2 regions of the Nocardiopsis eucommiae genome follow, and region 2 is predicted to be linked to the other one. Evidence: riboswitches for the same ligand, from Rfam matches in the RefSeq annotation. Region 2 holds a riboswitch; the other holds the start of a gene.
What was found. Region 2 has a riboswitch for thiamine pyrophosphate ahead of thiO (glycine oxidase ThiO). Riboswitches for the same ligand answer to the same signal wherever they lie in the genome.
Positions count from the first base shown of each region.

Region 1: linked by a shared signal. The riboswitch ahead of ACRWK8_RS03280 (ECF transporter S component) and the one ahead of thiO (glycine oxidase ThiO) in region 2 are both predicted to bind thiamine pyrophosphate.

Region 1 covers NZ_CBDRIY010000003.1:155,589-161,197, reverse strand. The annotation lists gene ACRWK8_RS03290 (transglycosylase domain-containing protein) at 1-1,309, shown strand, start outside; gene ACRWK8_RS03285 (glycoside hydrolase family 19 protein) at 1,534-2,424, shown strand; TPP riboswitch at 2,559-2,666, shown strand; gene ACRWK8_RS03280 (ECF transporter S component) at 2,749-3,387, shown strand; gene ACRWK8_RS03275 (ABC transporter ATP-binding protein) at 3,391-4,941, shown strand; gene ACRWK8_RS03270 (energy-coupling factor transporter transmembrane component T family protein) at 4,938-5,609, shown strand, end outside.
Region 2 covers NZ_CBDRIY010000008.1:23,804-29,412, reverse strand. The annotation lists gene pknB (Stk1 family PASTA domain-containing Ser/Thr kinase) at 1-1,327, opposite strand, end outside; gene ACRWK8_RS06680 (thiazole synthase) at 1,703-2,503, opposite strand; gene thiS (sulfur carrier protein ThiS) at 2,507-2,719, opposite strand; gene thiO (glycine oxidase ThiO) at 2,722-3,915, opposite strand; TPP riboswitch at 3,914-4,024, opposite strand; gene ACRWK8_RS06665 (Rv2175c family DNA-binding protein) at 4,143-4,502, shown strand; gene thiE (thiamine phosphate synthase) at 4,570-5,241, shown strand; gene ACRWK8_RS06655 (phosphotransferase family protein) at 5,295-5,609, shown strand, end outside.

The DNA of each region.
Region 1 (5,609 bases), on a different contig from region 2:
CACGATGCGCTGGCTGCGTGCCTCCGACCTGATCGGGGACACCGTCGAGAAGCGTGAGCAGCGCATCACCCAGGGCGGGCTGATCGTGCGGACCACACTCGACACCGCCGCTCAGGACGCCGCCCAGGACGCCGTCGACAAGCGGGTCCCGCACGAGGACTCCACGAAGTTCGCCGCCCAGGCCATGGTCGAGCCCGGCTCCGGCCGTGTGCGCGCCCTCGTGCAGAACCTGCGGTACGGCTTCGACGACGAACAGGTCGGGACGACCTCCCTCAACCTCGCCGTGGACCAGGAGGACGGGGGCTCCCTGGGGTACCAGGCCGGGTCCACCTTCAAGACGTACACGCTGGCGGCGGCCCTGGAGAAGGGCCTGGGGTACGGGACCAGCTTCTCCTCGCCCAAGAACCTGTCCCTGAGCGGGATGTCCGACTGTGAGGGCACCAGGATGTCCTCGTGGAGCATCCGCAACGCCGGGGAGAGCGACGACGGCAGCCACAACATGATCAGCGCGACCAAGGGGTCGGTGAACACCTACTTCGCCCAGCTCCAGAAGCGCGTCGGCCTGTGCGAGACCTCGGAGATGGCGGAGAAGGCCGGGGTGCACCGCGCGGACGGCAGCGACCTCGGGGTGTGGAGCTCCTTCACGCTCGGGGACCAGGAGGTGTCCCCGCTGACCGTCGCCTCCTCCTACGCGACCTTCGCCGCGAGGGGCGAGTACTGCGAGCCGCGCCCGGTGCGCATGGTGACCGAGGAGGGCACCGGCGAGGAGCTCAAGACGACCTCGGAGTGCGAGCGCACGGTCAAGCAGGACGCCGCCGACGGCGTCAACCACCTGCTCCAGCAGACCTTCGACGGGGGTACGGCCAACGGGCTGGACCTGGGGCGTCCGGCCGCGGGCAAGACCGGGACCACCGACGGGGCCGCCTACGCCTGGTTCGCCGGGTACACGCCGAACCTCTCCTCGGCCGTGGTCGTGGGCGACGTGCGCGGCGGTGAGGAGAACCCGCTCCAGGGCGTGACGATCGGCGGGCAGCACTTCGAGATCGTCTACGGGGGCACCCTGCCCGGCCCGATCTGGCAGGAGAGCATGCGCGGCGCCACCAAGCACCTGCCCTCGGACGCGTTCGCGGGGTCGCCGGGCGCCTTCGGCGACCCGAAGACCGAGCCTCCCGAGCAGCGGGGCGGTGACGACGACGATGACGACGAGGGCGGGAGCGACACGGACGCCGAGGACGCGGAGGATCTCGCGGACGGCACCGGCGGAGGCGGGACCGGCGAAGGCGGCACGGGAGACGACGGGGGCACCTAGACGCCTTCGGAAGCAGCCCCCCGGTCCGGTGACCACGGGAGACCGTCGCGAGGCGGACCGGCCGCCGGGCCGGGAGGCGGGCCGCCGTTCCGATCCGGACCGTCACCCGGTTCTCACCTTCCGTGGTCTGGACCTTGACAGGTCTAGACCACTCTTGCTTAGGTGACGTCACCCCCCTGCGGCGCGCGGTCGGACGCAGCGCCGCACCCTAGGAGTGTGATCACGTGATCCGACGTCTCCTGAGTCAGCTCGCGGTGCTCGGCGCCATCGCGGCTGTGCTCGTTGCCCTCCCCGCGACCGTCGCGACGGCGGCCACCGCCTGCGCGACGGCCTGGAGTTCCTCCGCCGTCTACACCGGCGGCGGCCAGGTCTCCTTCGAAGGCCGCAACTACACCGCCAAGTGGTGGACGCAGAACGAGCGTCCCGGAACCTCGGACGTCTGGGCCGACCAGGGCCCCTGCGGAAACGACGGGGGCGGCGAACAGCCCGGTCCCAGCGACTTCGTCGTCAGCGAGGCCCAGTTCAACCAGATGTTCCCGAACCGGAACCCCTTCTACACCTACTCCGGCCTCACCGACGCCCTGAGCTCCTACCCGGGCTTCACCAACACCGGAAGCGTCGAGGTGCAGCGGCGCGAGGCCGCCGCCTTCCTGGCCAACGTCAGCCACGAGACCGGCGGGCTGGTGTACATCAAGGAGATCAACGAGGACAACTACCCGCACTACTGCGACCCGAGCCAGCCCTTCGGCTGCCCGGCCGGTCAGGACGCCTACTACGGCAAGGGCCCGATCCAGCTGAGCTGGAACTACAACTACAAGGCCGCCGGGGACGCCCTCGGCATCGACCTGCTGAACAACCCCTACCTCGTCGAGCAGGACGCCGCGATCGCCTGGCGGACCGGACTCTGGTTCTGGAACACCCAGAGCGGTGCCGGGACGATGTCGGGGCACACCGCCATCGTCGACGGCCACGGCTTCGGTGAGTCGATCCGTTCCATCAACGGGTCCATCGAGTGCAACGGCGGCAACCCGGGACAGGTGCAGAGCCGCATCAACACCTTCACGCAGTTCGCCCAGATCCTCGGCACCACCACGGGGTCGAACCTGAGCTGCTGACCCCAGGTGCGTCGACGCACCCGTGGCGGCACCCGAGCGGGGGTGCGACCGGCGAGCACCGCCGGGCGCATCCCCGCTCCTGCGTGTCCCGAGGGAAGGTCTTCACCGCGCATCCTGTTTGCCCCATAATGGAGGCAATCCGACAGGGGAGCGCGTGAGCGCTGAGAGTGCGGCACCCGGCCGCAGACCCTTACACACCTGATCTGGGTCATGCCAGCGAAGGAAGTCGTAGGAAACCGCCGTCGTGCGTGCGCCAGCGCGCGCCCGACCGGCGCTCTTGGCCACATGGGCCCTCGTCACCCCGACGAAGGGACATCAACCAGCATGAGTACCGAGAACCGCGGGACCGGCACCGGAACCACCGCGGAGCCCGTGGGCCGCGTCCAGGAGATCCTTGCCAAGGCCCGGAGCTGGCGCACCGTCGACATCGTCGTGGCCGCCGTGATCGGCGTCGCGGTCGGCGTCGTCTTCTGGCTGTGGAACATCGTCTGGTCGGTCACCACACCGCTGTTCGTGGCGTTCCCGCCCGGGCAGGCCGTCGTCTACGGCATGTGGCTGATCTCCGGCGTGCTCGGCGGGCTCATCATCCGCAAACCCGGCGCGGCCCTGCTCACCTCGATCGCCGCGGCCTCCGTCTCGGCCGTGCTGGGCACCCAGTGGGGGGTCATGGTCGTCGTCGACGGCACCCTCCAGGGGTTGCTGCCCGAACTGGTCTTCCTCGCCTTCGCCTACCGGCGCTGGAACATGGGCGTGGCCGTGCTCGCAGCCGCCGTGGCCGGGCTCTCCCCGGCCATCCGCGACAACATCGCCTACAACGTCACCTGGCCCCTTGAGTACCAGCTCACCTACGGCGTGATCGTGGTCCTCAGCGCGGCCGTCATCGCGGGCGTGGGCGCGCGCCTGCTCACCACGGCGCTGGCCAGGTCCGGCGCGCTGGCCCCCTTCCCCTCGGCCAGGGGCTGACCCGTGACACGACCGAACGCGCGCGGGGCTCGCGTCGAACTCTCCGGCTGGGGATGGAAGCACTCCGGCCGTGACACCCACGCCCTGCGCGGAGTGGACCTGACCGTCGAACCGGGGGAGCGGGTCCTGCTGCTCGGGGCCTCGGGCGCGGGGAAGTCCACCCTGCTGCACTCCCTGGCCGGGCTCACCGGCGAGGACGGCGCCATCAGCGGGGAGCACGAGGGCTCGCTGCTGGTGGACGGCGCCCCCGCCGACCGGGGCCGCGGCGGGGTCGGACTGGTCAGCCAGGACCCCGAGACCCAGCTCGTGATGGCCCGGGCCGGGGACGACGTCGCCTTCGGGTTGGAGAACCTGGGGGTGGACCCCGAGGACATCTGGCCCCGGGTCGAGCGCTCCCTGACGGAGGTCGGCTTCCCCTACGGCCTCCGGCACTCCACGGGCGCCCTCTCCGGAGGTGAGAAGCAGCGCCTGGTCATCGCCGGTGCGCTGGCCATGCGGCCGCGTCTGCTGCTCCTGGACGAACCCACCGCCAACCTCGACCCGGCCGGGGCCGTGCTCGTGCGCGACCTGCTCTCCCGCCTGCTCGCGGAGACCGAGGCCACCCTCGTGCTGGTCGAGCACCGGGTGGCCGACGTCGTCGACCTGGTGGACCGGGTCGTGGTGGTCGAACCCGGCGGGGGAGTGATCGCGGACGGCGCCCCGGCGCGGGTGTTCGCGGAACACGGCCGTTCGCTGGCCGACCAGGGCGTGTGGATCCCCGGGAACGAACCCGTCCCCGAGCTCACGCCCGCTCCCGGCGGCGTGCCCCTGGTGGAGACCGTCGGCGTCAGCGCCCGCACCCCCTTCCAGGTGGGCGTGCGCGCCGCCCCCCGGCGGACGGTGCTCGACGACGTGAACGTCATGCTGTCCGCCGGAACCGCCACCGCACTCACCGGCCCCAACGGCGCGGGCAAGTCCACGCTCCTCACCATGCTGGCCGGGCTCTCGCGTCCGCACCGGGGCGAGGTGCTGCCGCGCGGTCCGATTGCCGGAACCGACCGGCGCCCGCTCGTGCGCTGGCCCGCACGCCGCCTCGCCCGCCACGTGGGCACGGTGTTCCAGCACGCGGAGGACCAGTTCGTCACCGCCACGGTCCGCGACGAACTCCGCTTCGCGCCGCTGCGCGCGGGGATGGGCGCGGCCGAGACCGACGCCTGGGTGGGCGAGCTGATGGAGCGGTTGCGACTGACCCGGCTGGCCGAGGTGCACCCGTACACGCTCTCCGGCGGCGAGAAGCGGCGCCTCTCGGTGGCGACCGCGCTCAGCTCCGGCCCCTCGCACGCCCCGGACCTGCTGGTGCTGGACGAGCCCACCTTCGGCCAGGACACCCGTACCTGGACGGAGCTGGTGGAGCTCCTCGGCGCCCTGCGCTCCGAGGGACGGGCCGTGGTCATGGCCACCCACGACGAACTCCTGCTGCGCCGCCTGACGGACGTGGAAGTACGGGTCGCGGAGGGACGCGCGGCACCCGTCGGGGCGGCCCGGTCCGCGACGTCACGAGAGGGGGAGGCGTGAGTTCCCGGCACACGAACGGCCCGGACGTGCCCCGCGCCAAGGGCGGGGACACCCTCACCCTGGATGTGCCCGAGGGCGGCGGCGCCCGGTACTGGCTGACCGGCCTGAACCCGGCCGCCAAGCTGCTGGCCGCGCTGCTGATCGGCATCGGGCTGATCCCGGCGGTGGACGCCGTCACCGGCGGACTCGTCCTGCTCGCGGTACTGGTCACGGTGCCGTTCAGCGGGGTGGACCGGCGCACCCTGCTGGTCCTGGGCGGGCCCTTCCTGCTCATGGGGCTCAGCAGCGGCGCGGTCAACTACCTGTACGGCGAGCACGGTCTGGAGGGCGCCGTGGGCGCGGCGGTGCGCCTGTTGGCGATCGCGCTGCCCGGGCTGCTCGCCGCGATCAGCAGTGACCCCACGGAGATGTCCGACGGCCTCGTGCAGCGGCTTCGCGTGCCGGAGCGCCCCGCCATGGGCGTGCTCGCGGCGCTGCGGCTCATCCCGCTGCTCGCCGACCAGTGGCGGACCATCACCCTGGCCCGCCGGGCACGGGGGCTGGAGGCCGGGAGCAACCCCCTGCGGATCGTCTCGCTGTTCTTCGGACGGCTGTTCGCACTGCTGGTGCGGTCCATCCGGACCGGGACGCTGCTGGCCACCGCGATGGACGCGCGGGCCTTCGGCACC
Region 2 (5,609 bases):
CCGTCACCGTGTCACCGGGGGAGAGCCGCGAGTCCACCTCGGGGTCGGTCTCACCGACCTCGCCGGCGGCGGCGTCGTCGCTGTACACCCGGTCGTCGGAGAGCTCCACGACCAGTCCGGCGCCCCGGATCTGCTCGCTGGCGGCCTCGGGGGACAGCCCGATCACGTCGGGGACGGCCTCGTAGCGGCCGAGCAGGAACCACCAGCCCGCCACACCCACGACCAGCGCCGTCACGAGCGCGCCGACCACCAGGAGGCGGTTGCGCGAGAACCACGACCCGCCCCGTCCGGGGTAGTCATCGTCGTCGTAGTCGCCCCCGCCCAGGTCGGCGCCGTTCATGTCGACGACCATCGTGGCGTTCTCGGTGCCCGGACCGGCGCCGCCCGCGATCAGCTGGGGCGCGGTCATGGTGGCCGCCGCGTTGGCCTGCGGGGCCACGGGGGCCAACGGCGCGGCCGAGCCCGGCGTCGGGTCCGGCAGGGTCCGCAGGACCTCCAGGACCTTGGCCAGGTACTGGCCCGCGTTGCTCGGACGGTACCGGGGGTCGCGCTCGGTGGCCTTGGTGACCAGGCCGTCCACCTCGGGCGGCAGGTTCGGCAGGAAGTGGGAGGGGCGCGGAACGTCCTCGGTCACGTGCTGGTAGGCGATCGCGATCGGGGTCTCGCCGGTGTGCGGCTGGCCGCCGGTGAGCAGTTCGTAGAGCATGATCCCGGCCGCGTACACGTCGCTGCGCGCGTCGGCGGTGCCCTTCTCGATCTGCTCGGGCGCCAGGTAGGCGGCCGTGCCCATGAGCGTGCCGGTGCGGGTCAGGCCCTGGTTGGACTGTTCCACCGCGCGGGCCAGACCGAAGTCGGCCACCTTGACCCGGCCGTCCTTGCTGATCAGGACGTTCTCGGGCTTGACGTCGCGGTGCACCATCCCGGCCTGGTGGGCGGCCCCCAGCGCGGCCAGCACCGAGGCCATGAAGTTCAGGGCCTGCTTCGGAGCCAGTCGTCCGTGTGCCTTGAGGATGTCGCGCAGGGTCTGGCCCGGGACGTACTCCATGGCGAGGAAGACGTGTCCCTGGTCCTCACCCTGGTCGAAGACCTGCACGACGTTGGGGTGGGAGAGCTTGGCGACCGAGTGCGCCTCGTTGATGAAGCGCTGGACGAAGGTCGGGTCCTGGGCCAGGGAGGGGTGCATGACCTTGAGGGCCAGGCGTCGGTCCAGCCTCAGGTCGTGGGCGACGTAGACCGTCGCCATGCCGCCACCGGCGATCCTTGACTCGACGAAGTAGCGACGGTCCAGCGTCGCGCCTACAAGCGGGTCGGAAGTCGTCATGTCCACGGCGGAGTTGTGTCCTTGCTGCGGGGAGCGCGGGCGTTCGCGGCCGGTGGCGCGTACCCGACACCTGGTGTCGATCCGACACGATAGCGGAAGCCGGTGTCAGGTCTGCCCCGCGGTTCACGGTCGCGACGGCCCCCGTGTCCACCGTCGTGGAGCCCGACCGGAGGGTCGGTTCGGGGCGTTCGCGCCTGGGCGGTCTGAGGGTGCGGTGCCGTCGCGCGGCACGCGCACCCTCCCACGGTAGGGGACGGGACCAAACCCGTCGGTAACGGTCCGTTCGCGTGTCGTCACCGGGGGTTCGCGCGGTGTGCCGGAACGGGTGATCGTCCCAGGTCCGGAGCCCCGGACCACCGCACCGGAGTCCTCCCGGCGGACTCAGACCACGTCGGGGCTGGAGGCCCTGGCGTGGCGGCGGACCGGGATGCGTCCGGCCAGCCGCGCACCGCGACCGGCGCGCACGGCGTCGCGCATCGCCGCCGCCATCCGCACCGGCTCCCGGGCGCGTGTCACGGCCGTGGCCAACAACACCGCGTCGCACCCGAGCTCCATCGCCAGGGCGGCGTCGCTCGCCGTCCCGATGCCCGCGTCCACGATCACCGGGACCTCGGCCTGTTCGACGATCAGCTCCAGGTTGTGCGGATTGCGGATGCCCAGGCCCGAACCGATCGGCGCGGCCAGCGGCATCACGGCGGCGCAGCCCAACTGCTCCAGGCGACGGGCCAGCACCGGGTCGTCGTTGGTGTAGGGCAGGACAGTGAAGCCGTCGTCGACCAGCGCCTCCGCGGCGTCCAGTAGTTCCACCGGGTCGGGCAGGAGGGTGTGCTCGTCGGCGACCACCTCCAGCTTCACCCAGTCGGTGCCCAGGGCCTCACGGCCGAGCCTCGCGGTGCGCACGGCGTCCACGGCGGTGAAGCACCCGGCGGTGTTGGGCAGCGGGCGGATGCGGTTGCGCTCCAGGACGTCCCACACCGACCCCTGGGTGCCCGGGGTGATCCGGCGCATGGCCACGGTGGTGAGTTCGGTTCCCGACGCCAGGAGGGCGTCCTCCAGGACCTCCAGCGAGGGCGCCCCGCCGGTGCCGGTGATGAGTCGGGACCCGAAGGAGACCCCCGCGATGACCAGCGGGTCCTCCGACACGTGTGCCGCGACGGTCACGGACTCGGACGTCTGTGTCATGGTTCAGCCTCCCTGTACGGCGGTGAGCACGTCCACGCGGTCGCCCGCGGAGAGCTCGGTGTCCGTCCAGGCGGTGCGTCGCACCACCTCGTCGTTGACCGCGACGGCGATCCCGCCGGGGACGGCGCCGTCCCCGGCGTCGGTGAGGTCGCGCACGACCCCGTCCACGGTGGTCGCCTCGCTGTCCCGGGCCTGTCCGTTGATGATCAGTTCCACTGCTACTCCCACGTCCGTCTGCTGGCTGAGAACCGGCGCGCGTACGGGGGCAGCGCGCCGGTGGTGAGTGCCTCGGCCATGACCTCCCCGGTCACCGGGGCCAGCAGGACCCCGTGCCGAAAGTGTCCGGCGGCCAGGTGCAGTCCCGGGACCCGTGTGGGCCCCAGGAGGGGTTCGTTGTCGGGGGAACCCGGCCGCAGCCCCACGCAGGTCTCGACGACCTCCAGCTCGCTCACCCCCGGGACGAGCTCGCGCGCGTCCCGCAGGACCTGCCAGAGCCCGCCGACCGTCAGGGAGGTGTCGTGGCCCAGCTCCTCCTGGGTGGCGCCGACGATCACCTCGCCGTCGGCCCGGGGTACCAGGTAGACGGGGAACCCGCGCACCAGGCCGCGCACGGTGCGCGTGACCAGCGGCGGTTCCCCGGCGGGCACCCGGGCGCGCAGCAGCTGCCCCTTGACCGGGCGCAGCGGCGGAACCACCGGTTCGGGCACCCGTACCCGGTCGCCCCAGCATCCGGCGGCGAGCACCACCTGCGCGGCGGGCAGTGCGGTCCCGTCGGCCAGGCGTACGCCCAGGCGCGCGCCGTCAGCCCCGGGGGAGGTGATCTCCTCCGCGTACCCGGGGACCTCGCGAACGCCCGCCCGCTCCCCGGCCCGCGCCAGGGCCAGGAGCAGCGCGCGCGGGTTCACGGAGTGGTCCTCGGGGGCCAGCACGCCACCGCGCACGCCCGGAGCGAGCGTGGGTTCGAGGCGTCGGCACTCGCGGCTGGTGAGCCGCTGGGTGGGGACGCCCAGGCGCTGTTGGAGCGCGTGGAGGTCGGTGAGGACCGCGAGGTCGTCGCGGTCGAAGGCGACCAGCAGCGTCCCGGTGCGGCGGTGGCCGACGTCGATCCCGCTGGCCTCCTGGAGTTCGGCGACGAAGTCGTCGTAGAGGCGCGCCGAGCGCACCCCGAGCTCCATGAGCTCCTCCTCGCCGAAGACCGCCTCGGTCGCGGGGGTGAGCATGCCCGCCGCGACGGTCGAGGAGGCGCGGGCGTCGGAGGGCGCCGTGACGGGGTCGGGCTCGACCAGGGTCACGGACAGGCCGCGCTGGGCGGCCCGCCAAGCGGTGACCCGGCCGATGACGCCGCCGCCGACCACGACCACCGCATTGGTGGGATGAATCGTCTTCTGTGGGGGAACCTCGTTGCTGCGCACGGCGCCGTGTTCCACTCCCTTCGCCGGAATGACCCGGATCAGGTTCGTGCGGTCGGAGGCGGTGAGCCTCCCTCTCAGCCGGGTCCACCCGGCTCCCGCGGGACATGTCCTCGCCCTCATCCTAGGACAACCCGTCCAGGGCGGTCGTGGCGGGGATCTCCCAGGCGGGGCGTCCGGGGGCGGGGCGATGGTCTCCGGAGCCCGGCCGGGTGTGGCAGATTGGGTGGGTGACACAAAGCGATCGTGAACTCGACGAACTCGTCGGCGAATGGCTGACCCTGCGTGAGGCGGCCGCGCCGCTGGGCGTGAGCCCCAACCGCATCAAGACGCTCATCCGCGAGAACCGCCTCATGGGCGTGGTGCGCGGTGGCGAACTCTGCATCCCCGCCGCCTTCCTGGACGGCCCGGACCTGGTCAAGGGTCTGCCGGGCACCATCGTGCTGCTGACCGACGCCGGTTTCTCCACCGAGGAGGCCCTGCGTTGGCTGTTCACCCCGGACGACACCCTGCCGGGCACGCCGATCCAGGCCATGCGGGAGAACCGGGGCACCGAGGTCCGTCGGCGGGCCCAGGGCATGGCCTTCTGAGCCGTCCACGGCCCGGGGACGCACCACCCCGGTGACGTCCCCCGGGCCGTTGGTTAGGGTGGGGCGCGTGAGGACGAGCCACGGAACCAGCCTGCGCGAGCGCCTGGACGCATCCCTTCTGTACCTGTGCACCGACGCCCGGACCGAGAGCGGTGATCTCGCGGAGTTCGCGGACGCCGCCCTGGCCGGAGGCGTGGACATCATCCAGCTCCGGGACAAGGGCTTGGAGGCCCGCCAGGAACTGGCCGCCCTGGAGGTCCTGAGGGAGGCGTGCGAGCGCCACGGGGCCCTGCTCGCCGTCAACGACCGCGCCGACATCGCCCGCGCGGTACGCGCCGACGTCCTGCACCTGGGCCAGCGCGACCTGCCGGTTCCCCTGGCCCGCGACATCATCGGCGCCGACCCGCTGGTCGGCCGCTCCAACAACGACCCCGAGGCCGCCGCCCGTTCGGCGGAGGAGCCCGGGAGCGACTACTTCTGCGTGGGCCCGACCTGGGCGACCCCGACCAAGCCGGGCCGCCCGGCGGCCGGACTCGAACTGGTGGAGCGCGCGGCCGCGCTCGGCACCGACCGGCCCTGGTTCGCGATCGGCGGCATCGACCTGGAGAACGTGGACCGGGTGCTGGACGCCGGGGCCACCCGCGTGGTCGTGGTGCGCGCCGTCACCGAGGCCGAGGATCCGCGAGCGGCGGCCAGCGCGCTCCGGGCCCGCCTGACCGCACGGCGCGGCGACGCCTGACCGTCGCGAAAACCCGGTGACCTCGACGGCCGTCCCGGGGATACTGGTCCACCATGGATGAGGTCGAGGTCGTCGTCGCCCACTCCGAGCGCGCGACACTGCGCGTCGGTGACGTGTTCCTGAAGGTGGACGCCGACCAGGCGCGTGTCGACGTCGAGGTCGAGGCGATGTCCCTCGCGCCGGTCCCGACCCCGGAGGTCCTCTGGCGCAGGCCGCCCGTGCTCGCGATCGCCGCGCTCCCGGGGACGGCCCTGGGCCGTCTGGGCGAGCCGTCGACCGCCTCGTCGGCGGCCTGGACCGCGGTGGGCGCCGCCGTCCGGAGACTGCACGAGGCTCCGCCACCTCCCTGGCCCGGTCGACGCCGCCGG